Regions from separate parts of the Streptomyces sp. SDT5-1 genome, predicted to be linked through region 2. Evidence: riboswitches for the same ligand, from Rfam matches in the RefSeq annotation. Region 2 holds a riboswitch; the other holds the start of a gene.
What was found. Region 2 has a riboswitch for thiamine pyrophosphate ahead of thiO (glycine oxidase ThiO). Riboswitches for the same ligand answer to the same signal wherever they lie in the genome.
Positions count from the first base shown of each region.

Region 1: it holds a riboswitch for thiamine pyrophosphate, as region 2 does, so the genes downstream of both, ACTWJ8_RS05175 (purine-cytosine permease family protein) here and thiO (glycine oxidase ThiO) in region 2, are expected to answer to the same signal.

Region 1 is NZ_CM125963.1:1,080,751-1,095,523, forward strand. Features, by position in the region: gene ACTWJ8_RS05130 (cytochrome P450) at 191-3,358, shown strand; partial or broken gene ACTWJ8_RS05135 (ABC transporter substrate-binding protein) at 3,396-3,671, opposite strand; partial or broken gene ACTWJ8_RS05140 (helix-turn-helix domain-containing protein) at 3,717-3,863, shown strand; gene ACTWJ8_RS05145 (TetR family transcriptional regulator C-terminal domain-containing protein) at 3,874-4,488, opposite strand; gene ACTWJ8_RS05150 (purine-cytosine permease family protein) at 4,772-6,043, shown strand; gene ACTWJ8_RS05155 (amidohydrolase) at 6,096-7,763, shown strand; gene thiD (bifunctional hydroxymethylpyrimidine kinase/phosphomethylpyrimidine kinase) at 7,771-8,595, opposite strand; gene thiE (thiamine phosphate synthase) at 8,592-9,305, opposite strand; gene thiM (hydroxyethylthiazole kinase) at 9,302-10,123, opposite strand; gene ACTWJ8_RS05175 (purine-cytosine permease family protein) at 10,170-11,570, opposite strand; TPP riboswitch at 11,560-11,654, opposite strand; gene ACTWJ8_RS05180 (family 2B encapsulin nanocompartment shell protein) at 12,059-13,474, shown strand; gene ACTWJ8_RS05185 (family 2 encapsulin nanocompartment cargo protein terpene cyclase) at 13,528-14,773, shown strand, end outside.
Region 2 is NZ_CM125963.1:2,701,966-2,716,738, reverse strand. Features, by position in the region: gene pknB (Stk1 family PASTA domain-containing Ser/Thr kinase) at 1-1,783, opposite strand, end outside; gene ACTWJ8_RS12685 (thiazole synthase) at 1,884-2,678, opposite strand; gene thiS (sulfur carrier protein ThiS) at 2,686-2,886, opposite strand; gene thiO (glycine oxidase ThiO) at 2,883-4,061, opposite strand; TPP riboswitch at 4,059-4,172, opposite strand; gene ACTWJ8_RS12670 (hypothetical protein) at 4,225-4,572, shown strand; gene ACTWJ8_RS12665 (NAD(P)/FAD-dependent oxidoreductase) at 4,760-5,923, shown strand; gene ACTWJ8_RS12660 (Rv2175c family DNA-binding protein) at 6,034-6,399, shown strand; gene thiE (thiamine phosphate synthase) at 6,481-7,128, shown strand; gene metF (methylenetetrahydrofolate reductase [NAD(P)H]) at 7,235-8,155, shown strand; gene ACTWJ8_RS12645 (hypothetical protein) at 8,201-9,070, shown strand; gene ACTWJ8_RS12640 (phytoene desaturase family protein) at 9,138-10,634, opposite strand; gene ACTWJ8_RS12635 (TetR/AcrR family transcriptional regulator) at 11,055-11,681, opposite strand; gene ACTWJ8_RS12630 (YhgE/Pip domain-containing protein) at 11,717-13,801, opposite strand; gene ACTWJ8_RS12625 (ATP-binding cassette domain-containing protein) at 13,773-14,591, opposite strand; gene ACTWJ8_RS12620 (SAV_6107 family HEPN domain-containing protein) at 14,753-14,773, shown strand, end outside.

The sequences.
Region 1 (14,773 bases), 1.6 Mb from region 2:
GCCGCCCCGGCGGCGGCCCTGTCACGGACGGCGGCCCGGCACAAGTCCGATACACCGTCAGCCACTACACAATCATGTAGTGGCTCGGACGTGACCGGCGGGGGCGGCGCAGCAAGCTGGAACCCGCAGTAACCACGGCGCGGCCCCCCACCCCGCGCCGGCACGATCCTCTCCGTGAAAGGCCCCCACCATGCCGGACTCCCCCACCCCCGACGACAGCGCCTACGCCGCCGCCGGCATCCCGGTCGTCGACGTCTCCGCCATCGGCCTCGGGCCAGGACCGCTCCAGCAGGTCATGGGCCTGATGCGGGAGCACGGCCCGGTCCTGGTGCGGCGGGTGCACGGCCGGGACGCCCTGTTCGTCTCGGACCTCGACCTGGTCACGGAGCTGGCCGACGAGACCCGGTTCGCGAAGAGCATCGGGCCCGCGCTGCGCAACGTACGGGAGTTCGCCGCCGACGGACTGTTCACCGCCTACAACGACGAGCCGAACTGGGCGCGCGCCCACGACATCCTGATGCCGGCCTTCGCCCTCGGCTCCATGCGGACGTACCACCCGGTGATGTACAAGGTGGCGCGCCGCCTCGTCGACTCCTGGGACCGGGCGGCCGAGGACGGCAGCCCCGTCGACGTGCCCGGTGACATGACGCGCATGACGCTCGACACCATCGGTCTCGCCGGGTTCGGCTACGACTTCGCGTCCTTCGAGAGCAGCGAGCCACACCCGTTCGTGGAGGCGATGGTGCGATGCCTGGAGTGGAGCATGAAGCGCCTGGCGCGGGTGCCCGGCGGTGACTACGAGGCCGCCGACGCGGCGTTCCGCGCGGACGCCGACTATCTCGCGCAGGTCGTCGACGACGTGATCAGCGCCCGGGTGGAGAGCGGCGAGCGGCACACCGACGATCTGCTCGGCCTGATGCTGACGGCCGAACACCCGCGGGACGGCTCGACGTTGGACACGGCGAACATCCGCAACCAGGTCATCACGTTCCTGATCGCCGGGCACGAGACGACGTCGGGCGCCATGTCCTTCGCCCTGTACTACCTGGCGAAGAATCCGGCGGTCCTCGATCTCGTACGGCGCGAGGTGGACGCCCTGTGGGGTGACACCGCGGACCCGGAGCCGGACTTCGACGAGGTGGGCTGCCTCACGTACACGCGGCAGGTGCTCAACGAGGCGCTGCGGCTGTGGCCCACGGCCGCCGCGTTCAGCCGGGAGGCCCGCGAGGACACGCTGCTCGGCGGGCGGGTCCACGTGAAGGCGGGGCAGGCTGTGACGGTGCTGGCGCCGATGCTGCACCGGGAGCCGGTGTGGGGCGACAACCCGGAGCGCTTCGATCCGAACCGGTTCACGCCGGAGGCGGAGGCCCAGCGTTCCCCGCACGCGTTCAAGCCGTTCGGCACGGGTGAACGGGCCTGCATCGGGCGGCAGTTCGCGCTGCACGAGGCGACGATGCTGCTCGCGATGCTCGTGCACCGCTACCGGCTGGTCGACCACGCCGACTACGAGCTGTCGGTGAAGGAGACCCTCACGCTGAAGCCCGACGGCTTCACCCTCACGCTCGCCCCGCGCACTCCCGCCGACCGCACGCACACCCCGCTGCCCAGTGCCACCACCACGGCCGAGCAGTCCTCGGCCGCCGACACCCTGCCCCAGCGGGTACGGCAGGGGACCCGCGCCCTGTTCCTGCACGGCAGCAACTACGGCACCTGCGAGGGCCTCGCCGCGCAACTCGCCGACGACGCGGCGGCGCTCGGCTGCGACACCGAGGTCGCCGCCCTCGACGCGTACGCGCAGGGGCTGCCGCGGGACCGGCCCGTGGTGATCGTCGCTGCTTCGTACAACGGCCGCCCCACCGACGACGCCATCACGTTCCACGACCGGCTCGACGACGACACGCCCACCGACGGTGTCACCTACGCCGTCCTCGGTGTCGGCGACCGCAACTGGGCGGCGACGTACCAGCACGTGCCCACCCGCATCGACGACCGGCTGGCCGCGCGCGGCGCCGAGCGGCTGTGCGCGCGGGCCGCGGCCGACGCCTCCGGCGACATGGGCGGCACCGTCCGCGCCTTCACCGCCGACCTGCGCACGGCGCTGCTCGAGCGGTACGGGGACCCGGAGGCCACCGGCGCTCCGGCCGAGCCCACCGCCTCGTACGAGGTCCGGGAGATCACCGGTGGGCCGCTGGACGCGGTGGCCGGGCGGCACGGGCTCGTGCCGATGACCGTGACCGAGACGCACGATCTGACGGCGCCGGGGTACCCGCGCGTGAAGCGGTTCGTACGGCTCGCGCTGCCGGACGGTGTCACGTACCGGACGGGCGACCATCTCGCGGTGCTGCCCGCGCACGAGGACGGGCTCGTCGACCGCGCCGTGAAGGCCCTCGGCCTCGACCCGGACGCGCTGCTCGACATCCGCGACGCCCGCCCGCGCCGCGACTCCCTCGCCGTCGACCGCCCGCTGACGGTCCGTGAACTCCTGACGTACCACGTCGAGTTGCAGCACAGGCCGGGCCCGGAGGCGGTGGCCGCGCTCGCCGCCGCCAACCCCTGCCCGCCGGAGGCCGCCGCGCTGCGCGAGCTGCCGGCCGACGACCCGCGCACCTTCGTCGAGCTGGTCGAGGACCACCCGGCGCTGCACGGTGTCCTCGGCTGGGACCGGCTGCTCGGGCTGCTGCCGCCGCTGCGTCCGCGCCACTACTCCGTGTCGTCCAGCCCGGCCGAACTCCCCGGCCACGTGGACCTCATGGTGTCCGTGCTCGACGCGCCCGCCGCCTCCGGGAACGGCCGCTACCGGGGCACCGGCTCGCACCACTTGGCCGGGCTGCGCACCGGTGACACCGTCCTGGCCCGCGTCCAGCCCTGCCGCGACGCCTTCCGCATCGCGCCCGACGCGGCCGAGCCCGTCGTCATGATCGCGGCGGGCACGGGTCTCGCCCCGTTCCGCGGCGTGGTGGCCGATCGTGCCGCGCACGACGGTCGACTGGCGCCCGCGCTCCTGTACTTCGGCTGCGACCACCCCGACGGCGACTTTATGCACGCCGACGAGCTGCGGGCCGCCGACGCCGCCGGAGCGGTCTCGCTCCGCCCGGTCTTCTCCGAGGCCCCGGTCGACGGACATGCCTTCGTGCAGCACCGCATCGCCGCCGAGAGCGCCGAACTCGGCGCGCTCCTCGACGCGGGCGCGCGGGTCTACGTGTGCGGGGACGGCGCGCGGATGGCACCCGGCGTACGGGCCGCCTTCCGGGCACTGCACCAGGCACGCACCCCGGGCGCCGACGAGGCGGCGGCCGAGGCGTGGCTGTCCGGGCTCATGGCCGAGGGGCGCTACGTGGAGGACGTGTACGGCGGCTGACCGTGCACGCCCTCCACGGGCGGCGACGGACGCGACCTCAGTTCGCCTTGTCGGTGAACTCGGTCGTGTACGTCTTCTTCAGGTCGATGGTGGCGTCCTTCAGGTTCGGGTTGAAGGACTTCAGGACCCGCTGCACGGTGGCGGGTCCGTCGGCCGGCATCCGCCCGTCCTCGGTGAACATCGGCAGGGTGCTCTCGATGGCCCGCGCGTACAGTCCCTCGCCGCCCTGCGCGTAGTCACTGGGCATCTTGGCGGCGATCTCCTCGGCGCTGTGCGCGTGCATCCACGTGAGGGTGCGCACGAACACCTTGGCCGAGCTGGTCCGGGAGGTGGTGGCGGGCGCGCGGGCGCCGCGTGGGCGCACGAGGTGGCGGAGCGGGCGGGCATCAGCCGCTCGACGGCGCAGCGCTATCTGCGCCACCTCCAGGAGCAGGGGGTGCTCGCCCTGTCGTTGCGGTACGGGGACGCGGGGCGGCCCGAGCACCGGTACACGCGCCGCCGCTAGCCCCCTGCGTTCAGCCGGCGGGTCGAACGAGGGCCGCCGCGGCCGAGCGCGCCGACTCCAGGGCCCGCAGCCGCTCGGCTCCCGGTTGGCCCAGCACGACGCGGGTGCTCAATCCGTCGAGCAGTGCGAGGAGTTGGGAGGCGCGGCCGGGGACGTCGTCGACGGCGAAGACGCCCTTGTCGACACCCTTGGCGATGATCGCCTCCAGGTCCGCCTGCCACCCCTGGTCCAACTCCTGCTGCGCCGCGCGCAGTTCCTCGTCGGATCCCGAGCGGGCCCACAGCTCGACCCAGAGCATCCAGCGCGGGTCGCGGGGCCCGGTCGGCAGATACAGGTCGAGGTAGAGATCGAGGCGGCGGGCCGGGGTCACCCGGCGGGCGAGCAGCGCCGCCCGTTCCTCGGTGAGGGCGGCCTCGCTGTACCGCAGGGCCTCGACGAGCAGCAGGTTCTTGGAGCGGAAGTAGTAGAGCAGGTGGCCCCCACTGGTGCCGAGCCGCTTGGCGAGCGAGGCCATGGTCAGGGACGCCAGGCCCTGCTCGGCGACGACGGCCGTCGCCTCCTGGAGGGTGCGGGTGCGCAGGTCGCCGCCCGACCGTCCCGGCCGCTCCGCCGTCGACCCCGCCATGCGCGCCGCTCCTCACTGCTGTTCGTACGGATCGCAGCCTACCTCTTGACGTGGGCCGACACCGCGCCGCATCTTGAATGCCGTTCAAGTTTCTTGAACGGCATTCAAGATCTTTCCCTGCGGCGAGAGGCGATGGCATGACGGCACGAGGGACCACGCAGGACCCACCGGCCCAGGACCCACCCGCGCAGGCCGCCAAGGACGAGGTGTTCCAGGTCGAGGAACACGGCTCGACCCCATCCCGGAGTCCGAGCGGCATGGCGGGGCGCGGGACCTGTTCTGGCTGTGGTTCGGCTCGAACCTGACGTTCACCTACGTCATCAACGGCGCGCTGGCCGTCTCCTTCGGCCTGTCGTTCTGGCAGGCGGTGCTCGCGGTCGTCGTCGGAGGACTGACGTTCTTCGTCATCAGCGCGGCGGGCATGAGCGGCGTACGGACGGGCACGGCGACGCTGGTGATCTCCCGCGCCGCGTTCGGCGTGCGCGGCAACTGGCCGGCGGGCCTGCTGAACTGGGTCGTCAGCATCGGCTACACCATCGTGAACACCGTCGTCGGCGTCCTCGCGCTCCAGGCGATCTGCGCCGAACTGGGCTGGCACGGCACGGCCGCCCGCGCCGTGAGCCTCGCCGCCACCCTGGCCCTCACCTTCGCCGTCGCCCTGTGGGGCCACGCGACCGTGCAGTGGGCCGAGCGCTGGATGGCATACGCGCTGACCGCCGGTTTCGCGGCGATGCTGCTGTTCCTGCTGCCCGGCACGGACACCGGCGCGGCGCCCTCGCCGGGCGGCGCGGCCGGCTGGTCCCTCGCGTTCGTCGTGGTGCTCGCCGGGCCGATCAGCTACGTGCCGATGCCCGCGGACTACACCCGCTATCTGCCGACCACCACCTCGATGCGCTCGCTGACCTGGAACGGCGCGCTCGGCGGCCTCGTGTCGTCGGTGGCCCTCGGGGTCGCGGGGGCGGCCGCCGCGACGCAGGCCGATCTCACGGACGCGGTGGCGGGGACGCAGGGGCTGCTGCCGGGCTGGTTCCAGCCGCTGTTCCTCGCCCTTGTGCTCGGCGGCTCCGTCACCAACTCGATCATCACCCTGTACTCGTCGAGCCTGAACCTCCAGGTCCTGGGCATCCCGTGGAGCCGCGCGAAGGCGATCCTGATCAGCGCGGCGGTGACGGCCGCCGGATCGCTCGCCGCGCTGTTCCTGGTCGACTTCACGGAGTCGCTGCTGTCGTTCCTTTCCCTGCTCGTCATCGTGTTCGCGCCGTGGGGCGGGGTGTTCCTGACCGACATGGTGCTGCGCCGCTGCCGCTACGACGCCGACGCCCTGCACACCGGGCGTGCGGGCCGCTACTGGTACCGCGCCGGGTACAGCCCCGCCGGACTCACGGCGCTCCTCGTCGGGATGGTGTTCGCGGCGCTCACCTGCGACAGCGCGCTGTGGCGCGGCCCGCTCGTGGCCCCGCTCGGCGGCATGGACCTCAGCGCGCTCGGCGCCGTGGTCGGGGGCGTCGTGTACGCGGTGCTGGCCCGCACCACTGCCCGCCCGCACACCACGTAACGCCCCCTTCTCCCCTCCGAACCACCCTCGTACGAGAAAGAGCCCCACCCTCATGGCACCCGCACCGCATCACTCCCCCGCCGACCTCGTCCTCCGCCGCGCCCGCATCCACACCGTCGACCCCGAACTGCCCGAGGCCGAGGCGCTCGCCGTGCGCGACGGGCGGATCGTGTGGCTCGGCGACGACGCGGACGCCGAGCGCTGGACCGGCCCCGACACCCGAGTCGTCGACGCGGCAGGCCGCCTCGTCCTGCCCGGGTTCATCGACGCCCACAACCACGTCCGGCTCGGCTCGGACGACGCCTGCGTCCAACTCGCGGGCGCCACAAGCCTGGAGGAGATCCACGACCGGATCTGCGACTGGCGCGGGCGCCACCCCGACGCCGCCTGGATCGAGGCCGAGGCGTTCGACTACTCGGCGCTCCCCGACGGCCGGATGCCGACCGCCGCCGACCTCGACCCGGTCACCGGCGGCACCCCGGCCATGGTCCTCAGCTACGACGTGCACACGGCCTGGCTCAACACGGCGGCCCTCGACCGGCTCGGTGTGCGCGCGGACCGCACGGAACTCCCCTTCGGCATCGCGCAGACCGACCCCGTGACGGGCGAACCCACAGGCTTCGTACGGGACTTCGCGGTGCGCGGACTGTCCCGCGAGGGCCACAGGGCGCTGCGCCAGCTCGGTGTGCCGTGGGCGTCCCCCGAGCGGCAGTACGGGCGCCTCGTGAAGTCCCTCGACGACGCGATCCGGTTCGGCATCACCACGGTGGTCGAGCCGCAGAACTCCCTGGACGACCTGGAGCTGTTCGAGCGGGCCAGGGCCGAGGGGCGGCTGCGCTCACGGCTCGTCGCCGCCCTGTTCCACCCGCGCGGCACCACGGACGCCGACCTCGACGACTTCGAGGCCGCCACGCGCGCGTACCGCGACGACCGGATGCGGCTCGGCCCGCTCAAGCTCTACATCGACGACGTCGTGGAGCCCCGCACGGCCGCGCTCCTCGAGCCGTACGCGACCGGGTGCGCGGGGCATCGGGGCGAGACGTTCTATCCGGCGGAGGAGTTCGCCGACCTGCTGACCAAGCTGGACGCGCGCGGCTTCCAGTGCTTCGTGCACGCGACGGGCGACCGGGGCATCCGCACGGTCCTGGACGCCGTCGAGCAGGCCCGTGCCGTCAACGGGCCGCGTGATGCCCGCCATCAGGTGGTGCACGTCGAGTGTCTCGACCCGGCGGACGCGCCGCGCTTCGCCGCACTGGGCGTCGTGGCGTGCATGCAGCCGCGGCACTGCGCCCCGGAGATCGCGGGGCCCGGCCAGGACTGGGCGGCCAACGTCGGCGAGGGCCGCTGGCACAAGGCCTGGCCGATGCGCACGCTCGACGCGGCCGGGGCGACGCTGGCGTTCTCCAGCGACTGGAACGTCGCGGAGATGGACCCGATGATCGGCATCTACACCGCCGCCACGCGCAGGCCGCTGGCCGGCGGTCCGGCCTGGATGCCGGAGGAGACGGTCGACGTGGCCACGGCCGTGCACGCGTACACGATGGGTTCCGCGTACGCCAACTTCCTGGAGCACGAGCGGGGTTCGCTGACCGTCGGCAAGGCGGCGGACTTCTGCGTGCTCTCGCGTGACATCCTGCGGGCCGACCCCGACGACATCCCGGACACCGTCGCCGAACTCGTCGTCGTGGCGGGCGACGTGGTGCACGAGGCCGGGGCCTGAGAGGCCGTCAGCCGGTCGCCCGGAACCGCCACCCGTGATCGACAGGCCCGATCCCGTCCCCGAGCGCGAACCCCGCCGCGATCGCCCCGGTCACGTACTCCTTCGCCCGCCGCACCGCCTCCGGCACGTCGCGGCCCTGGGCGAGGCCGACCGCGACGGCGGAGGCGAGGGTGCAGCCGGTGCCGTGGGTGTGGGCGTTGTCGTGGCGGGGCGAGCGCAGCCAGTGCTCGGCCGTGCCGTCGGTGAGCAGGTCGACCGCCTCGCCGGGCAGGTGACCGCCCTTGACCAGGACCCAGCGCGGGCCGTAGGTGAGGAGCCGTTCGGCGGCGCGGCGCATGTCGGACTCGGCGGTGTCGGCCTTCAGGGCGATGCCGGTGAGTTCGGCGACCTCGTCGAGGTTCGGCGTCACCACGGTGGCCACCGGCAGCAGACGGTCCCGTACAGCGTCGATGGCCTCGTCGGCGAGCAGCCGGTCGCCGTGCTTGGAGACACTGACCGGGTCGACGACGACGGGGGCGGGCGCGTCGGACAGCAGCGCGGCGACCGTCTCGACCATGGCGGGGTCGGCGAGCATGCCGGTCTTGAGCGCCTGCACGCCGATGTCGTCGACGACGCTGCGGTACTGGGCGCGCACGGCCTCCAGCGGCAGGCTCCACGCGCCTTGCACACCGAGGGAGTTCTGGGCCGTGACGGCGGTGAGCACGCTCATGCCGTGCGCGCCGAGCGCCAGCATGGTCTTGAGGTCGGCCTGGATCCCGGCGCCGCCTCCGGAGTCGGATCCTGCGACGGTGAGCACGCGGGGCGGCGCGACCGCGGGTGGTGTCCCGGTCATGCGGAGGCATCCTTTCGAGGACAGGCGAGGGAGGCATCGGCGCCGGTCCACGCGTCGGCGTACCGGCGGGCGGCGGCCTCGGGGGCGGGGGCGGCGCAGATGCCGGAGACGACGGCGCCTCCGGCGGCGCCCGCGGCTCTCAGGTGCGGCAGGTCGTCGGCGGTGACACCGCCGATGGCGACGGCGGGCAGCCGGGTGTGCCGGACGAGCGCGGCGAAGCCTTCGTGGCCGAGCGGCGTCGGGGCGTCCGCCTTGGTGCGGGTGGCGTGCAGGGCGCCGATGCCGACATGGTCGACCCGGGCCGGGCTCGCCTCGGCGGCCCGCAGTTCGTCGACGGTGGCCGCGCTGAGGCCCAACACCGCTTCCTCGCCGATGAGTTGGCGTACGGACTCGGCGGGGAGGTCGGACTGGCCGACGTGGACGCCGGTGACCCGGGCCCCGGCGGCGCGTGCGGCGAGGAAGACGTCGACGCGGTCGTTGACGATGAGCACGACGTGCTCGGGCAGCACGGCGGCGACGTCCAGGACCGTGCGCAGGAACGCCCGGCCGCCCGCGCGCTTCTCGCGGACCTGTACGGCGGTGACACCTCCGGCCACGGCCCGCTCGACGGTCTCGGCCACGGTCCGCCCGAGGGCGGCGCACTGGTCCGGGTCGGTGACCAGGTACACGGACAGGTCGACGCCTGCGCCCGTCGTCGTACGCGCCGTCATGACAGCCTCGCCCGTGCGGCCACGTCGTCCGGGGTGAGCGCGGCGAGCGCGTCCAGGAAGCCGACGGCGAAGCTGCCGGGCCCCGACGCCGACCGGGCGGCGGACTCCGCGGCGACGGTGTACGCGGTGGCGGCGGCGACCGTCGTGGCGAACCGGTCCTCGTCCACGGAGGCGAACGCCGCCATGACCGCGCCGAGCGCGCAGCCACCGCCGGTCACCCGGGTCAGCAGGGCGTCACCGTTGGCGATGCGGGCGGCGCGGCTGCCGTCGGTGACGTAGTCGACCGGGCCGGACACGGCGACCACGCTGCCAGCCGTGCGCGCGAGCGAGGTGGCCGCCTCCTCGGCGTCGTCGACCCCGTCGGACGCGTCCACGCCGCGGCCTCCGGCGCCCGCTCCGGCGAGGGCGATGATCTCGGAGGCGTTGCCGCGGATCACGGTGGGCCGCAGCGCCAGCAGCTCGTGGGCCAGCTTGGTCCGGACGGGCAGCGCGCCGACGGCGACCGGGTCGAGGACCCAGGGTGTGCCCGCCTCGGTGGCGGCGCGAGCGGCCTCGGGCATCGCGGCGCGCTGTTCGGCGCGCGGGGTGCCGAGGTTGACGAGGACGCCCGAGGCGACGCCGGCGAAGGCTCCCGCCTCGTCCGGGATGTCGACCATGGCGGGCGCGGCGCCGACGGCGAGCAGCACGTTGGCGGTGAACCCGGTGACGACCGCGTTGGTCAGGCACTGCACGAGCGGGGCGTCGCTCTGTACGCGCCCGAGCGCCCGCGCCGCGAAGGCGACCAGGTCGTCGGGGCGGTCGGGGGACGTCTGGGGCATGGGTGACTCCAAGGGAGCGGGAGGTGCGGGTCCGTACGGAGGCCGGTCAGGCGCGGCGGCGCAGGCGCAGCGGCGCGTACACGGCGGCGGCCACGAGGAACGCCACGTAGTACGACAGGTCCGCTCCGTGCAGGGCGTCCGCGACCGGGCCCACGTACAGGCTGGTGTCCATGAACGGGACGGCGCAGGCGAAGGCGGCGGCGAAGGCGAGCAGGGCGGGCCAGGCCGGGCGGCGCCGCGCGCGCTCGGCGGCGAGGTCGAGCGGCGCGCCGGCGCGTTCCTTCGCCCGTGCCCGCCAGTCGACGAGGACGACGGCGACGAATCCGGGAATCCAGTAGCCGACGAACAGCAGCACGTTCTGGAAGCGTGCGGTGGTGTCGGCGGCGTGCATCCACAGCACGAGCGGGAAGCCGAGCACGGCGGCGAGGGCGGCGGCCACCGGGCGCGGGATGCGCACGCCGACGGTCTGGAGGGCGAGGGAGCCGCTGTAGTCGTTCATGGCGTTGCTGCACAGGGCGGCGAGGGCCACGGCGAGCAGCCCGAACCCGCCGACGACTCCCCCGCCGAGCAGCTTGTCGACGCCCGCGGCCGTCTGGTCGGTGAGCACGGACGCGCCCCACAGGCCGAGGGTCTGCACGGCCACGAAGGACACCAGCAGGCCGAGCAGCGTGCACCAGAACATGCGGGTGCGGGAGGTGGTGGCTGGCAGGTAGCGGCTGAAGTCGCTGGCGTAGGGCGCCCAGGACAGGCTGAGGCTGAGCGCGATGGTGCTGGTCAGGACGAACGCGCCGAGGCGGTCGGCGCCGTGCACCGTGCTGTGGGCCGCCGGGTGCACGCCGTCGAGCAGCCGCCACGCGATGAGCGCGAAGGCGGCGCCGAGGACGAACGTCATGACGATCTGGAGCCGGTGGATGGCCTCGTAGCCGAGGACGCCGAGCAGGCCCTGGGCGAGCAGCATGACGAGGACACCGGCCCAGAACGGCCAGCCGAGGAGGCGGGCGAGGGCGTCGCCGCCGAACAGGCCGATGAGGGCGTCCCACGCGATGGAGGACAGCCACTGGAGCACGCCGGGCAGGACGACGCCGCGGCCGAAGGCGAGCCCGGCGAGCGGCAGCTGCCCGGCGCCGGTCCTGCTGCCCCAGGTGCCGAGGTACGCGGTGGGGACGGCGCCGATCAGGGTGCCGATGACGACGGCGGCGAGCGCCGTGGTGAAGTCGAGCCCGAGGGCGATGCCGACGGTGCCGGTGAAGACGCCGGTCATGGTCAGGTTCGGGGCGAACCACACCGTGAACAAACGTCCGGCGCCGCCGTAACGATTGTTCTCGGGCACGGGCTCGATACCGTGCCCCTCGATGCCGAGATCGCCGGGCGCCGCGGGCATCCGCCCGTCGAAGGCGTCGACGCCGTGATCGGCAGGCAGGCCGCTGGAAACATGCGCCAAAGGCATGAGACATCCCTCCGCCAGTACGAACTGGTTCAGGTTCGACGGGTGTGTTCTCAGCCCTCTGGTGGGGCACCCCGTGTCCGGTACGGCGGCCAGGGTAACGCGCCGGCCGCGGCGGACGCACAGGCGGGCTGCGGGCCGCCCCTACCCCGGCGGGTGCCCGGCGGGCAATGCGGACCTCTGGGACACGTGGCCGAGTTCCGTCGGGTGCGCGGCGGCCGTGCCGCCCGCCCACCGGGCTCGTAGCGGCTCCGCGGCCCGATCGGGCGTCGGAGAATCCGGCCGAGTTCTGTCGGTGGCGGCCAAACACCCTCCGACCATGATCATCGCATCGAGCGAATGTCGGCGGCTTTCCTTGGTCCGCCGGCCGAGGCGCCGCTTACCGTGAATCTGGTTCTGGACGCATTCACTCCCAATTCTTCCGCTTTCACCTCATCTGCCCATCTCTGACGGGCCTGTTCGCGCACGCCCGACCAAGGAGAGCTCGCTCGATGACAGTTGACTCGACCACCCCGGAAGCCGCGTCCGCCCCGCCCCGGCAGACCAGCCTGGGCACGGCGGCAGCGCGCAACCTCGCCACGACCACCAAGTCCGCCCCGCAGATGCAGGAGATCACCTCCCGGTGGCTGCTGCGCATGCTCCCCTGGGTGGAGACCAAGGGCGGCGTCTACCGGGTGAACCGCCGCCTGACCTACACCGTCGGCGACGGGACCATCGAGTTCATCCAGGACGGCTCCGACGTCCGGGTGATCCCCCGCGAACTCGGCGAACTGGCGCTGCTGCGCGGCTTCGACGACGTCGACGTGCTCACCGCGCTCGCCGACCGGTGCGTCCAGCGCGAGTTCCGGGCCGGTGACACCCTCGTCGAGCGCGGCAGGCCCGCGGACAAGCTGCACCTCATCGCGCACGGCCGCGTCAGCCAGTTCACCGAGGGCGAGTACGGCGACGAGGTCGCGCTCGACGTGCTCGCCGACGGCGACCGCTTCGGCGACAACGCGCTGCTCGACGAGGACGCCCAGTGGGAGCAGACGGCGGTCGCCGAGACCTCCGGCACCCTGCTCACGCTCTCCCGCGCCGACTTCGCGTCCGTCCTCGACTCGGCGCCGCCGCTGCGCGAGCACGTCGAGGCGTTCAAGGAGCTCGCGAGCCGCGGCCAGAACCACCGCGGCGAGGCGGAGATCCCGATGTCGGCGGGCCACGTCGGCGAGCACGAACTCCCCGGCTCCTTCGTCGACTACGAGGCGAACCCGCGCGAGTACGAGCTGTCGGTCGCCCAGACGATCCTGCGCGTGCACACCAGGGTCGCCGACCTCTACAACGAGCCGATGAACCAGACGAAGGAGCAACTCCGGCTCACCATCGAGGCGTTGCGCGAGCGCCAGGAGCACGAGCTCGTCAACAACCGGGAGTTCGGCCTGCTCCACAACGCCGACTTCAAGCAGCGCATCCAGCCGCACTCGGGTCCGCCCACCCCGGACGACCTCGACGAACTCCTGTGCCGTCGCCGCGGCTCGAAGTTCTTCCTCGCGCACCCGCGCACCATCGCCGCGATGGGCCGGGAGTTCAACGCCCGCGGCCTGTACCCCGACCACGTGGATCTCGGCGGCCAGCAGGTGCCGGCCTGGCGCGGGGTGCCGATCCTGCCCTGCAACAAGATCCCGATCACCAAGGAGCGGACCAGCTCGATCCTCGTCATGCGTACCGGCGAGGACAACCAGGGCGTCATCGGCCTGCACCAGACCGGGCTTCCGGACGAGTACGAGCCGGGTCTGTCGGTGCGGTTCATGGGCGTCGACGACCAGGCGATCACGAAGTACCTCGTCAGCACCTACTACTCCGCCGCGATCCTCGTGCCGGACGCGGTCGGTGTCCTGGAGAACGTGCAGATCGGCCGCTGGCCCCGCTAGCGGACCGCGCAGGACCCGCCCACCCCGACCGAGGAGCCCTCAAGGAGTCATGGATGCCCCCGCCTGAGCCGACACCCGCGCAGTCGAGCCTGCCGGAAGCGGTCTCCCGCTTCGGGGCGCAGGTCCTCGCGGACGCCGCGGCCCGCGCCCGCGACATCACCGCCGTCACGGGCGGCCCGCCCTCCGTCCCCTCGGCGACCACCGACGCCCCCGAGGTCGACGTACCGGCGGCAGCGGTGCCCGCGCCCGCCGTCCCGCCCGCGAGCGGCGACGTGGAGCGGCTCCTGCGCGGCCCGCAGGGCATCGGGACGGCAGGCCTGCGGCTGACCCCGCCGGCCGCGCCGCCAGGACCCGCCGACGGTGCGGGAGCGGGCGGCGCCGCCAAGGGCCGCCCCGTTCCGGGCCTGTACCACCACCCGGTGCCCGACCCCGATCCCGTGCGCGTGGCCGAGGTCAGCCGCAGGATCAAGGAGTGGGCGCTCCACGAGGTGGACCTGTACCCCGACGACTGGGAGGAGGAGTTCGACGGCTTTTCCGTGGGCAGCTACATGGTCGGCTGCCACCCGGACGCGCCCACCGTGGACCACGTCATGATCGCCACCCGGCTGATGATGGCGGAGAACGCGCTGGACGACTGCTACTGCGAGGACCACGGCGGCTCGCCCGTCGGCCTCGGTTCGCGCCTGCTGCTGGCGCACACCGCCCTCGATCCGCTCTACACCACGGCGGAGTACCAGCCCCCGTGGGCGGAGTCGCTCCACGCGGACGCGCCCCGGCGCGCGTACCGCTCCGCCATGGAGTACTTCGTCCGGGCGAGCAGTGCCTCGCAGGCCGACCGGTACCGGCACGACATGGCCCGCCTGCACATGGGCTACCTGGCCGAGGCCGCCTGGTCCGAGCAGGAGCACGTACCGGAGGTGTGGGAGTACCTGGCGATGCGCCAGTTCAACAACTTCCGCCCCTGCCCCACCATCACCGACACCGTCGGCGGCTACGAGCTGCCGGCAGATCTGCACGCCCGTCCGGCCATGCAGAAGGTCATCGCGCTCGCCGGGAACGCGACGACGATCGTCAACGACCTCTACTCGTACATGAAGGAACTCGACGCCCCCGGTGTGCACTTGAACCTCCCGGTCGTCATCGCGAAACGCGAGGGGCTCTCCGACCGGGACGCGTACCTGAAGGCCGTCGAGGTCCACAACGAACTCATGCACGCCTTTGAGGCCGAGGCCGCGGCCCTGGCCGCCGAGTGCCCCGTCCCGAGCGTCCAGCGCTTCCTGCGGGGCGTCGCCGCCTGGG
Region 2 (14,773 bases):
CGGGGACCTCGACCATGACGGGGCCCTTGGAGATCGTCAGGGTCACCGTGTCGCCCTCGGCGAGCTGCTTGCCTTCGGCGGGGGACTGCTCGGCGACGCTGCCCTTGTCCTCGTCGGAGTGCACCCGCCGCGTGGCGATCTCGGCCTTGAGGCCGACGTCCTCGAGGTCGGCGATGGCGTCCTGCTCGGACTCGCCGGTGACGTCGGGTACGTCCACGGGGGAGCCCTTGGAGACGACGAGCGCGACCGCGGAACCGGCCCTGCGGGTGGTGCCCGCCGCGGGATCCGTGCTGATCACCGACCCCTGCGCGATCTGGTCGCTGAACTTCTTGGTGACCATGCCGGGCTCGAGCCCGCTCTTCTTGAGCTCGCTCCTCGCCCTGCCGAGCGGCGTGCCGCTGACGTCGGGGACCTTCACGGTCTCCGGGCCCCTGGACACGGTGAGGTCGACGGACGCGCCGTCGCGGATGCGGTCGCCGGAGCCCGGATCGCTGTCCATGACGACGCCCCGCTCGTACGTGTCGCTGTACGCGCGGTCGACCGTGCCGACCTCCAGGCCCGCGTTCCTCAGCCGCTTCTCGGCCTGCGCCTGCGACTGGTTGAGGACCGAGGGGACCTTCGTGAACTGGCCGGAGTTGATGTACCAGACCCCGGTGCCGAGGCCGAGCACGAGGAGCACCGCCGCGACGATCGCGAGCGTGCGCCGCTGCGGACCACGGCCGCCGCGACCGCGCCCCGGCGCGGCGGGCGGCGCGGGCGGCGGCATCTCCAGGCGGCTCGTCCGGTTGAGCCGCGCCTCGTCCATCGGCTGCGCGCTGTCCGTGGGCAGCGGCAGCTGCACCGCCGTGCCGGCCGCGCGCGGGATCACGCTCGTCCGGTCCTCGGCCCCCGCGTGCTCGGTGGCGAGCGCCTGCGGCGGCACCGCGTCGAGCTGCGCGTCGGTGAGCGCCGCACGGGCGTCCCTGGCCTGCGCGAGGAGCGCCACGGCGTCGTGCGGGCGGACCTGCGGGGTGCGGGCCGTCGCCGACGCGACCAGCTCGTCCAGCTCGTAGGGGAGCCCGGGGACCTGCGCGGAGGGCGGCGGCACGTCCTCGTGGAGGTGCTTGTAGAGGATCTGCGCCGGGGACTCGCCCGCGTGCGGCTTGCCGCCGGTGAGCATCTCGTAGAGCACGACCCCGCACGCGTACACGTCCACGCTCGGCGTCGCCGTGCCGTTCTCGATCTGCTCGGGCGCCAGGTACGAGACCGTGCCGAGGACCGCGCCCGTGGTGTTCGTGACCGTGTCGACCGCGCGGACCAGCCCGAAGTCCGCGACCTTCACCCGGCCGTCGTCCCCTATCAGGACGTTCTCCGGCTTCATGTCGCGGTGCACGAAGCCCGCGCGATGGGCCGCACCGAGCGCGGCGAGGACCGGCTCCAGGATGTCGAGCGCGGCGCGCGGCCGTAGCGCCCCGCGGTCGCGCAGCACGTCCCGCAGCGTGCACCCGGCGACGTACTCCATCGCCAGATACACGTACGCGCCGTCGGTGCCCTGGTCGAAGACCCCCACCACGTTCGGGTGCGAGAGGCGGGCCACCGACTTGGCCTCGCGGATGAAACGGTCCACGAACGAGGCGTCGGCGGCCAGCGAGGGGTGCATCACCTTGAGCGCGAGCACGCGGTCGAGGCGGGTGTCCACGGCCCGGTAGACCGTGGCCATCCCGCCGACCGCGATGCGTGCGTCGACGCGGTACCGGCCGTCGAGCACGTGCCCGAGCAACGGGTCCTGAAGGGTCGTGTCCACGCAGGCGAGTGTACGAGGAGTGACCGACAGCCAGCCTCCGTGCCGCAGGACCGGACCCGTACTGCAGCACAGCTGTGACCGGCGCGGGCGTGCGCCCGGGTCAGAACGCGGGGCGCTCCGGGTCGAGGTGCGCGCGCCCCTCCGTGGGCGAGGACGCCTCCGCGAAATGGCGCTTGGGGATCCGGCCCGCGCGGTACGCGAACCGGCCCGCCTCCACCGCGTGCCGCATGCCCTCCGCCATCAGGACGGGTTCCTGCGCGCGGGTGACCGCGGAGGCGAGCATCACACCCGCGCAGCCCAGCTCCATGGCGAGCGTCACATCGGACGCCGTGCCCGCGCCCGCGTCCAGGATCACGGGTACGCGCGCGTGCTCGGTGATCAGCTGGAAGTTGTGCGGGTTGCGGATGCCGAGCCCGGAGCCGATGGGGGAGCCGAGCGGCATGATCGCCGCGCAGCCCACGTCCTCCAGCTTGCGGGCGAGCACCGGGTCGTCGTTCGTGTACGGCAGCACGGTGAAGCCGTCGTCCACCAGCGTCTCCGCCGCGTCGAGCAGCTCGATCGGGTCGGGCAGCAGGGTCCGCTCGTCCGCGATGACCTCCAGCTTCACGAGGTCGGTGCCGAGCGCCTCGCGCGCGAGGCGGGCCGTCAGGACGGCCTCCCCGGCGGTGAAGCAGCCCGCCGTGTTGGGCAGCACCCGGATGTTCAGCTTCTCCAGGACGGAGAGCACCGATCCGTGCACGTTCGCGTTCACGCGGCGCATCGCCACGGTGGTGAGCTCGGTCCCGGACGCCACCAGGGCGCGCTCCAGGACGTCGAGGCTGGGCGCCCCGCCCGTGCCCATGATCAGGCGCGAGGAGTACGTCTCGCCCCCGAGGACGAAAGTGTCGTCGGCCATGGACGGTTCAGCCTCCTTGGACGGCCGTGAGCACCTCGACGCGGTCTCCTTCGGAGAGCGCCGTGGCGGGCCATTGGGTGCGGGGGACGACGGTTTCGTTGAGCGCGGCGGCGACGCCCTTGGGTGCGCTGGTGAGCGTGGTGACCAGGAGGTCGAGCGTGGCGCCCGCCGTCACCGTGCGCGGCTCGCCGTTGACGTAGACGTTCATGCGGGCTGCTCCACGAGGGCTGTGCCGAAGCGCTTCGGCGTGAACGGGCGGGCCTCTTGCGGCAGCTCACCGGTGGTCAGGGCGTGCGCCATGGCGTCGCCGGTGACCGGCGTCAGGAGCACGCCGTTGCGGTAGTGGCCGGTCGCCAGGAGGAGGCCGGGCAGCTCGGTCGGGCCCAGGAGCGGCGCGTTGTCGGGCGATCCGGGGCGCAGGCCCGCGCGGGTCTCGGTGAGCGGGAGTTCGGTGATGCCGGGGACGAGTTCGTGGGCGTCGCGCAGGAGTTCGTAGACGCCGCCCGCCGTCACCGTGGTGTCCCAGCCCAGCTCCTCGCTGGTGGCGCCCACGACGAGCTCGCCGTTGACGCGCGGCACCAGGTACAGGTTGCCGCCGCGGACGACCGCGCGGACGGTGCGGCTGAGGAACGGCGCGTACCGCTGCGGCACCGTCAGGCGCAGCACCTGGCCCTTGACGGGGCGGACCGGCGGCAGCACCGCGTCGGGGACGCCCGCGAGCTGTCCGCCGCGGCTGCCGGCGGCCAGCACGACCTGGTCGGCGGCGAGTTCGGTGCCGTCGGCGAGATCGGCGCCGCACGCCCGGTCCCGTACGACACGGAGCCGTTCGGCCCACGACCGGTGGAAGGCCACCCCGGCGCGCTCGCAGGCCGCCACCAGGGCGCCCGCGAGCCTTCTCGGGTCGATCTGGTGGTCACCGTCGACCCGCAGGCCGCCGCGCACGCCCGGCGCGAGCATCGGCTCCAGGCGGCGGCACTCGCGGCCGGACAGCCACTCGGACTCGAGGCCCGACTTCGTCTGGAGGGCGTGCAGTTCGCGCAGATGCGCGCGGTCGTCGGCGTCGAGCGCGACCGCGAGCGTGCCGCACGCGCGGTAGCCGAGGTCCTGCCCGGTGGCCTCGGACAGCTCGGCCGCGAACTCCGGGTAGCGCCGCGCCGATTCGAGGTTCAGGCCGAGCAACGTCTGCTCGCCGTGGTGGAGTTCGGTGACGGCGGCCAGCATCCCGGCCGCGACCTGGGCGGCCCCGCCGCCCGGCTCGGGGTCCGCGACCGCGACGGAAAGACCGCGCTGCGCGGCCCGCCAGGCGGTGACGAGACCGATGATGCCGCCACCGACGACGAGGACGTCGCAGGTGTGCGAACGGACGGATGGCGTGGACGACATGGGCGTCAAGCCCCTCCCTTCGCCGGTATGACCCGGATCAGGTTCGTACGGTCGAAGGCCGCTCCAGCCTCCCTCTCAGCCCGCTGCGTACGGGCTCCCGCGAGTGCTCTACGTTGGCCACCCTAGCCGTTCACCTCGAACTCCAGTAAGGGAGCCTCCGCTCGTGGCACGATCCCTCGACGGTCTCGTCATGTCCCCCGTCGTCGACCAGGCGCCCGGTCAGGTGGGTACGCAGACCCGCTTCACGTACCACGAGAAGGACGGCCGCATCTCGGCCGACTACGAGGGTGGCGACGTCGTGGAGGGGCACCTCGTGGGCACCCGCTCCGGCGACCGGCTCGACTTCCGCTACGTCCAGCTGAAGACCGACGGCACCACCTCCTCGGGGCACTGCGTCTCGACCGTGTCCGACCTCCCCGACGGCCGGGTCCGCCTCGACGAGACCTGGGAGTGGGAGTCGCAGGAGGGCAGCGGCACCAGCGTGGTCGAGGAACTGCCCGCCTCGGAGTGACCGCCCGGCCTCCCTTGATGGTTTGATCGCTAAACCGCTGACACGTGTGCAGGACGTCACGGCCCGGGAGTGGCCTGTGCCGCTGACCACCGCAAGATCGGGTGCCTAAAGTGATCCCGTGAGTGAGCAGCGGAACGGGAGCGACAGGCCTTCGGGGCAGCGGAACGTCGTCATCGTGGGCGCGGGCATGGCCGGTGTGCAGACCGCCGTGGCGCTGCGCGAGCACGGCTTCACCGGCGGGGTCACGCTGCTCGGCGCGGAGCCCCACCAGCCCTACGACCGGCCGCCGCTCTCCAAGGCGGTGCTGCTCGGCAAGGCCGAGGGCTCCGCCTTCGACGTGGACTTCGAGGCGCTCGGCGTCACCCTGGAGCTGGGCCGCGAGGTGACCGGGCTGCGGCCCGGCGACCACGAGCTGGACACCGCGCGGGGCCCGGTCCCGTACGACGTGCTGGTCGTCGCGACCGGTGCCGAACCGGTCCGGCTGCCCGGCACCCGCGACGTCCCCGGGGTGCACCTGCTGCGCACCCTCGACGACGCGGAGCGGCTGCGGCCCGTCCTCGCCGAGCAGCACGACGTGGTGGTCGTGGGCGCCGGGTGGATCGGCGCCGAGTTCGCCACCGCCGCGCGCGAGGCCGGCTGCCGGGTCACGGTCGTGGAGGCCGCCGAGCGACCGCTGGCCGGGGCGCTGCCCGCGGAGATCGCCGCCCCCATGGCCACCTGGTACGCCGACGCCGGTGCCCAGCTGCGCACGCACGCGCGCGTGGAGCGCATCGAGCCCGGCGTCGTGGTCCTCGACGACGGCACGCGGCTTCCCGCCGGGGCCGTCGTCGTCGGCATCGGCGCCCGCCCCGCCACCCGCTGGCTCGCGGGCTCCGGCATCGCCCTCGGCGACCACCAGGAGGTGCTCGCGGACGAGTGGCTGCGCACGTCCGTGCCCGACGTGTACGCGGTGGGGGACTGCTCCTCGTTCCCGTCCGGGCGCTACGGCGAGCGGCTCATGGTCCACCACTGGGACAACGCCCTGCAGGGGCCGCGCACGGTGGCGGCGAACATCGTGGGCCAGACCCCGACGGCGTACGACCCGGTGCCCTACTTCTGGTCCGAGCAGTTCGGCCGCTTCGTGCAGTACGCGGGGCACCACGAGGGCGCCGACACGACGGTGTGGCGCGGCGACCCGGCCGGTGCCGCCTGGTCGGTGTGCTGGCTGAAGGGCGGCGCCCTGGTGGCGGTCCTCGCCGTCGGCAAGCCCCGTGACCTGGCGCAGGGCCGCAAGCTCATCCAGTCGGGCGTCGCGCTCGACCCGGAGCGGCTCGCGGACCCGGCCCGCCCGCTGAAGTCCGCCGTGGCCTGAGCCCACCGCGCACCGGCGGACGGGGTGAAAAGGAGTAAAACGGGAGGAGTCGTGGCCCATCCGCACCGGCCCGGCTTCCGAGTGTCAGTCCGGGATGGCACGCTTGTCCCGTGACCGAGATTGACGCAAAGATCGATGCTCTCGTCCCCGCCTGGCTCACCCTCCCCGACATCGCGGAGCAACTCGATGTCGAGGTGACGCGTGTGCGGCAGCAGGTCAAGGAAGGCCAGCTGATCGCCGTGCGCCGCGGTGAGAACAGGGCACTGCACGTGCCCGCCGCCTTCATCGACGGCGACAAGATCGTCAAGGGGCTCGTCGGCCTCCTGACGGTCCTGAGGGACGACGGCTTCAGCGACGAAGAGATGCTGGAGTGGCTCTTCACCCCCGACCCGAGCCTGCCGGGCACGCCCGCCCAGGCCCTGAGCGAGAATCGCGGCACGGAGGTGAAGCGCCGCGCCCAGGCGCTCGCCGTCTGAACTGACAACCGTCCGGCGTGCGCACCGCGGCCCTCGCGGTGCGCACGCCACCGACACCGCACCACCCACGGGGGGAATTCCATGGCGGACACCAAGCGCGCTCAGCTCGCCGACGCGCGGCTCTACCTGTGCACCGACGCGCGCAAGCGCCAGGGCGATCTGCCGGAGTTCCTCGACGCCGTGCTGGCCGCCGGTGTCGACATCGTGCAGCTGCGCGACAAGGGCATGGAGGCGGGCGAGGAGCTGGAGCACCTCGCCGTGTTCGCCGACGCGGCCCGCCGGCACGGCAAGCTGTTCGCGGTGAACGACCGGGCGGACGTCGCCCACGCCACCGGTTCCGACGTGCTGCACCTGGGCCAGGGCGACCTGCCGGTCCCCGCGGCCCGCGCGATCCTCGGCGACGACGTGCTGATCGGCCGCTCCACGCACGCCGAGGAGGAGGCCGCAGCGGCCGCCGCCCAGGACGGCGTGGACTACTTCTGCACGGGCCCCTGCTGGCCGACGCCGACCAAGCCTGGCCGGCACGCGCCGGGCCTCGACCTGGTGCGGTACACGGCAGGGCTCGGCACGGACCGCCCCTGGTTCGCGATCGGCGGCATCGACCTGGCGAACCTGGACGAGGTGATCGACGCCGGCGCCCGCAGAGCCGTCGTCGTCCGGGCCATCACGGAGGCCGACGACCCGGCCGCCGCGGCCGCCGAGTTCGCCAAGCGTCTGCGTTCCGTGTGACGCGGGTGAACTCGGGGGAACGGTGCGGACAATGTTCGCTCCCGGCCCCTGTCCGGAAGCTGGACGGGGATTAGGGCCTTTGGATATCGGTCAGTAACCTGCCCGTATGGCCCTAGGTACCGCTTCCACCAGGACTGATCGCGCCCGCACCGTGCGCGACATGCTCGCGCCCGGCAAGACGACGTACTCGTTCGAGTTCTCCGCGCCGAAGACCCCGAAGGGCGAGCGCAACCTGTGGAACGCGCTGCGCAGGGTCGAGGCCGTCTCGCCGGACTTCGTGTCCGTGACGTACGGCGCGGGCGGCTCGACACGCGCGGGCACCGTCAAGGAGACGCAGCAGATCGTCGCCGACACGACGCTGACGCCCGTCGCGCACATCACCGCGGTCGAACACTCGGTCGCGGAACTGCGCAACATCATCGGCCAGTACGCCGACGCCGGGATCCGGAACATGCTCGCGGTGCGCGGCGACCCGCCCGGCGACCCGATGGGTGACTGGATCTCGCACCCCGAGGGCCTCACGTACGCGGCGGAACTCGTCGAACTGATCAAGGAGTCCGGGGACTTCTGCGTCGGCGTCGCCGCGTTTCCCGCGATGCACCCGCGCTCGGCCGACTGGGACTCCGACGTGCGGCATTTCGTCGACAAGTGCCGCGCGGGCGCCGATTACGCGATCACGCAGATGTTCTTCTACCCGGAGGAGTACCTGCGGCTGCGCGACAAGGTCGCCGCCGCGGGCTGCGAGACGCCGATCATCCCCGAATGCATGCCGGTGACGAGCGTGCGCATGCTCGAACGTCTGCCCAAGTTGAGCAACGCGGACTTCCCCCCGGAGTTGAAAGAGCGAATCCTCACAGCGAAAGACGATCCCGCCGCTGTACGCTCCATTGGCATCGAGTTCGCTACGGAGTTCTGCGCCAAGCTGCTTGACGAGGGAGTGCCGGGTCTGCACTTCATTACGCTGAACAACTCCACTGCGACGCTGGAGATCTACGAGAACCTGGGCCTGCACAACGAGCGGGGCTGACTTCGCCGTACCCAGAAGGGCTACGGCCGTACGAGAGGGGCGTACATGGGCTGGGCGGTCCTCTATGTCGCGTTCGGACTGGTGGCACTGTGGCTCCTCGGTGAGGTCCTGCTGCAGTACAAGGCACGGCTGCGCTGGCGGCTGCTCGCCTTCGGAGGCTTCCTCGGCGTCGTGATCGGCGTCCTGCTGCCCTCGGTGTACGTCATCGGGGTCGGCGCCATCGCGTTCGCGATCGGACAGACGTACGTGACGCTGTCGTTCCGCCGCGGGTTCGCCGCGGGCTGGGCCCTCAAGGGCATGCCCGGCGTCCCCGGCATGGGCGGCGGGCGCCGCTCCGAGAAGGAGCTGCACCAGGACCCGACGCTCCAGGTCTCGGACCTGGAGTACGAGCCGGCGCCGCAGGAGTACGCGCCCGTGCCCGAGTCCCCGGCCGAGTCGACCGCCGTGTACGCCCCCGAGCCGATGCCCGACGACACGAGCCAGTACGGCGTCTACCAGGACTCGGCGTACGCCCAGACCGCCCAGGGCGCCCACGGCATGCAGCAGGACTACGGCTACGACACCGGGGCCTACGGCTACGACCAGCAGGGCTACGGCTACGACCCGTCCCAGCAGCCGTACGCCGCCCCGTACTCGGACCCGTACGTCGGCACGCAGACGTACCCGACGCAGCCCCAGTACGGCGACCCGTACGGCACCGGGCAGCAGTACACCGACCCGTACGCGGCGGCCCCCGGCTACGGCGGGGACACGCCTCCCGGCGGCGTCTGGGTGCCGCAGCAGCGCACCGGCGAGGGCGAGCAGCAGCAGTACGGCGGCGAACTCCCGCCCGAGCAGCCGTACCCGACGTACCCGCAGCACGACCCGAACGCCGGGTACGACACGGGCTACAACGAGCAGCAGTACCGGTACTGAACGGCGACCGACCGCCGCCCGTGCCGAGCGGCGGCGGACCGCGCGCCGGGCGTCCGGCGCGCGGGACTCACTGAGAGCCGCGGAACTCCGGGCCCTCCACGATCAGGCCCGCCACCAGCGCCCCCGACATCCCCGCGTGCGGCAGCCCGCCGCCAGGATGGGACCAGCCGCCCACGGTCAGCAGATTCGGCAGCGCCGTGCCGTTCGCCGCGTGCAGCAGCGCGCCGCGGGCCGCCGCGAGCGCGGGCGCGGGCACGGCCCCGCCCTCCGCCCCGGTGGCCGCGGCGATGTCCTGCGGTGTCCCGGTCTCGTGCCACAGCAACCGCTCGCGCAGCTCCGGCACCGCGTGCTCGGCCTGCGCGAGGAGCCGCTCCACGTCGGCCTCCTCCACGCGCGCGTGGTGCGGCACGGTCGCCGTCAGGGTGACCGCCTCGTGCTCGGCGTCGGGCACGCCCGTCGGATCGCCCGTGCGCAGCACCGCCACCGTGGGTCCGCTCGGCGCCGCGCCGCCCTCGAAGAGCCACGCCAGCTCCGCGTCCCGGTCCCGGGCGTGCACGACCGTGCAGTGCGGGGTGCCCTCGGGGCGGGCGCCGCGCAGCGCGAGGTGCACGGTCAGCCGGCTCGGCCACGCCGACTCGCGCTGGCCGGGGCCTCCGGCGCGCGGGGAGCGCTCCGGCAGCAGCCCGGCCAGGACGCCCGGGGCGACGCCCGCGACCACGAAATCGGCGTCCTCCACGGTGCCGTCGGCCAGCTCCACGCCCGCCGCGCGGCCGTCCTTCTCCACGATCCGGGTGACGGCCGAACCGAACCTGAACTCGACCTTGCGCTTCACGCAGCGCGCGTGCACGGCGTCCGCGAGAGCACGCATGCCGCCGGTCACCGCCCACGTCCCGAAGGTCTGCTCCATGAACGGCAGCACGGCCGCGCTCGCCGGGGCCGTACGGGGATCGAGCCCCGACGCCAGCGCGTACTGCTCCAGGAGCGCCACGAGGCGCGGCTCCCCGCCAAGCTCCAGCGCGCCGATCTCGGCGAGCGTGCGCGCCGCGCGGTCCTTGCGCAGCACCCGCTTGTGCACCACCGCGGGGTACGGCTCGCGGTCGGCCAGCACCTCCCAGTTCGGCCACAGCGGCTCTTCGAGGAGCGGGCGCCGGGAGCGGTCCCAGGCCTCCCGGGCGCGGCCCATGAACGCCGACCAGCGCGCGCCCGCGCCGGGGCCGACCGCCGCGTCGAGCGCCTCGGCGACCCCACCGCGCCGCGCGTTCGGCAGGTCCGTGGTCGTGCCGTCCGCGAAGACGTGCCGGACGGCGGGCTCGACCTGGGTGAGGCCGACGAGGTCCTCCAGCGACTCCTTGCCGGTCTTGAGGAACAGGTCCCGGTAGACCGCCGGGAGGTGGAGCAGCCCCGGGCCCGTGTCGAACGCGAAGCCCTCGCGCTCGAAGCGGCCCACCGCCCCGCCGTACGTCGACGCGCGCTCGAGGACCACCGGTCGGTGGCCCGCGACGGCCAGCCGGGCGGCGGCCGCCATGGCGCCCATCCCCGCGCCGATCACCGCAATTCGTGCCATGCGAGGGACCTTATCCGCAGCCACTGACAGCGCCGCCGCCTGGGTCTGAGCGCGCAGTCCTGAGTATCCGTACCTAGTCGACGAGATGAGTAGGTGTGCGGATGGGTGCCGACCTGCGGGGACGGGAGAGTGGAGCACACGGAGAGGGGCACGGATGCGGCACCGCCGACACGGGGCGGCGGAACGGATCGAGTGCCTCTTGCCGCTCCTCTCGCCCGCGAGGGCGGGAGTGAGGACGGGGGACCCTGGGGGAGACCGAACGGGGGTCCGACGGGGGAAACGGGGGAACGGGGGATCCCACGGGGGAGACGGGGGATCCACGGGGGATGCGCCGGTCCGGTGAGGCCTGAGAAAGACCACAGGCCCCGCCGGACCGGCGCTTCGTTTCGTTCCGGTCCGGCAGGGCTTTCGCGCCGGCCCTCAGGCCTTTCCGGTCAGCGGCTGCCCGCCGCCCACCCGCCCCTGGAGCAGCAGCGACAGCGCGCCGTGCACGTCGTCGAGCGAGCGCTCCGGCTGGAACGCCTGCCAGTCCAGGGCGGCCACGAGGACCATGCCGACGAGCGCCGCCGCCGTGAGCTTCACGTCGATCTCCTCGCTCAGCTCGCCGCTCTCCACGGCCGCCCGCAGCACGCCCTCGACCACCGCGACCGCGTCCTGGCGGACCACGGCGAGCGTGGACTGCCAGGCACGGTTGGTGCGCCACAGCTCCGCCACGTACAGCTGGGTGAAGGCCGGGTACTGGTCGATGAACTCCAGGCCCGCCCGGATCATCGCGTCCAGCGCGTCGACCTTGCTGCCGCCGCTCTCGTCCGTCCTCTGCGCCGCCTCCCGGAGGGAGGCGGTGAGGAGCCCGACGCCGTGCCGCAGCAGCTCCTCGAAGAGGACCGACTTGCTGGCGAAGTTGTAGTAGACCGTGCCCTTCGCGACCCCGGCCCGCTCGGCGATCTCGTCGACCGTCGTCGCGGAGAAGCCCTGCTCCGCGATGAGCGTGACCGCGGCCTCGTAGAGCTTCTGCCGGGTGGCCTGGCGCCGTGTGCTGCTTTCCATGCCCCTGATTCTCACAGGAGCCGATGTGGGCGCGCTCACAGGCTCAGCTCGGGGTGCAGCCGGTCCAGCGTCCACACCTGCTTGCGGCGCGCCGTCCACGCGGTCAGGGCGAGCGCGCCCACCGTGAACGCCGTGAGCACCGCGCAGGCCTGCCACACCGGGCCGAGCCCGCCGCCGGATATCAGCCGCCGCAGGGCCTCCACGACGTAGCTCATCGGCAGGAACGGGTGGAGGGCGTTGAAGAACCCGGGGCTCGTCTGCACCGGATACGTGCCGCCCGCCGACGTCAGCTGGAGCATCAGGAGGGCCAGGACGAGGATCCGGCCCGCCGCGCCGAAGCGCGCGTTCAGCCACTGCACGATCGCCGCGAAGCAGACCGTGACCAGGCCGAGGAAGGCGACCGTGCCCGCCGCGTGCAGCATCTCCAGGCCGAGCGCCCAGTGCAGCACGGACATCAGGGCCGCCACCTGGAGGAGGCCGAGCGCGGCCACCGGGAGCCAGCCGGCGAACGCCACCCGCCAGGAGGACGAGCCGACGGCGAGGGCCCGCCGGTTGAGCGGCTGGATCAGCATGTAGGCGACCATCGCGCCCACCCACAGGGAGAGCGGGATGAAGTACGGGGCGAAGCCCGTCCCGTAGTTGGGCGCCTTGTGCAGCGACTGGGAGGCGAGCTTGACCGGGTCGGCCATCACCTCGGTGCGCTGGTCGCGGTCCTTCTTGTCGTAGTCGGGGATCTTCTGGACGCCGTCGTGCAGCCCGCCTGCGAGCTTGCCCGAGCCGTCGGCCAGCTTGAACAGGCCGCCGTCCAGGTCGTGCGCACCCGTCGTCAGGCGGCCGACACCGGCGTCGAGTTCGGCGGAACCGGACTGCGCGGTGCCGAGGCCGGTGTGCAGCTTCTTGGCGCCCGCGGCGACCTGTCCGGCGCCGTCGTTGAGCTTGTTGATCTGGGCGACCGCGTTCTCGACGTCCTGGTCGAGCGTCGGGGCGTGCCGGGCGAGGTTCTCGGACTGCTCCTGGAGGGTCGCCAGGTGGCTGTCCATCGCGCCGAGGTCGCCGTGCTCGTCCTGGATGAGCCGGTTCAGGTCGTCGGAGATCGTGGCGACGTCGTTCGCCGCGGTCTTCGCCTTCTTGAGGTCGGGGCAGGCCGGGTCGTCGATGACCGACTTCTCGCAGCGCCTCTCGTAGATCGCGTCCAGGGCGTCGGAACCCGCGTGCGCGCCCGTGCGCGCGGTGGGCGCGATCCGCACCAGGTCGTCCAGGTTGTGCCGGACTCCCTTCGCGGAGTCGGCGACGAGCCGCGCCGTGTCGGCGATGGCCTTCTTGTTGCCCTTCAGGAAGGGCCGCACCTGGTCGGCCGCGCCGTTCACCTTGTCGGCGAGCAACTGCGTGCCGTCGGCGACCTGCCGGGAGCCCGACTCCAGGTCGCCGGCGCCCGTGGTGAGCTTCGTCAGGCCGGACTCCAGGTCGCCGCTGCCCTTCTTGGCGTCCTTCAGGCCGTCGGCCAGGTCCTTGGAGCCCTTCTTGGCCTTGCCGATGCCGCCCTCGAGGTCGTCGGCGCCCTTGGCCGCCTTCTTGGTCGCGTCATGGATGTCGGAGAAGGACACGAAGATCTTGTCGAGGAAGGAGCGCGACGCGTTGCTGGACGCCGCGGAGCGCACCTCGGAGAAGACCGTCCGGGAGATCTGCCCGACGATGTAGTTGTTGGCGTCGTTCGTGCGCACCTGAAGGGCGCCGGTCTCGGGGGAGTCCCCGGAGCTCGACGCGATGCGCTTGCTGAAGTCCTTCGGCATGGTCAGCGACAGGTAGTACGTGCCGTCCTCCACGCCCTTCTCGGCCTGCGCGGAGTCGACCTCGTGCCACTGGAAGGTGTCGCTGTCGTAGAGGCCCTTGGTGATGTCGTCGCCCGCGGTGACCTTCTGGCCCGCGGCCTTCGCGCCCTGGTCCTCGTTGACCAGCGCCACGGGGATCTTGTCGAGTCGCCCGTACGGGTCCCAGAAGGACCACAGGTAGAGCGCTCCGTAGAGCAGCGGGAGCAGCAGGAGCGCGACGAGGGCCGCGCGCGGCAGCTTCCCCCTGCCGAAGCGCCTGAGTTCAAGAGCGGCGAGCTTCGGCGAGCGCATCGGCCGTCTCCTTCGCGGTGTCGCTGGTGGTGTCGTTCGTGGTGTCCGTCGGCTCGGCGGGGGCGGTGGAGACGACGACCGCGCCTTCGGGGGCCTCGCTGCACACGGCGACGACCGTCGTACCCGCGTCGGCGACGGCGCGCAGCTGTGTCCAGATCTCGGCCCGCTCGGCGTCCGCGAGCTTCATGTCGGTGTCGTCGACGCCGATCAGGCGCGGGCGGCCGATGAGGGCGAGCGCCAGGGACAGGCGCAGCGCTTCGAGGCGCTCCAGGTCGCGCACGGAGGTGCGGGAGCCCTTCGGCAGCGTCTCGGTGTCCAGGCCCGCGGCGGCGAGCGCGGCGTCGATCCGCAGGCTCGCCTCGGCGCGCCGCTCGGCGGGGGTGCGCAGCAGTCCGCGCAGCGAGCCGTCGAACCGGCGCTGCAACAGGGCCTGCTCCCGCAGGTGCTCGGCCACGGTGAGGGCCGGGTCGAGCTCCGTCACGCCGGGCACGTGCGCGAGCGCGCTCATCCTGCGTACGGCGGTCATCTGCTTCGGCAGCCGCATCCCGGCGACCCGCGCGGTGCCCTCGCTCGGCCGCATCCGGCCGGTCAGCGCGAGCAGCAGGCAGGTGCGGCCGCTGCCGGACGGGCCCTCGACGGCCACGAGGGAACCGGCCGCCGCGTCGATGTCGACGCCGCGGAAGGCCCAGCCCCGCGGTCCCTTGAGGCCGAAGCCCGTGGCGGCGACGGACGCGCCGCTCGCGGCCTCCCGCTCCCGCGTGCTCGTCGTCCCGCTCGCCGGGCCGTCCATGGTCCCCCCTGGGCACTTCTTTGAACTGACTGGTCAGTGCAAAAGTTAGCCCGAACTGCCGAGCGAAGCAAAATGCCTGGTCAGAGCCGATTGTCAGTGGCGTACCCCACGATGGGCACATACGGCCACAGCGCCGTCACACAGACGACAGGAGGTTCGTCATGGCTGGACGCAAGGCACCC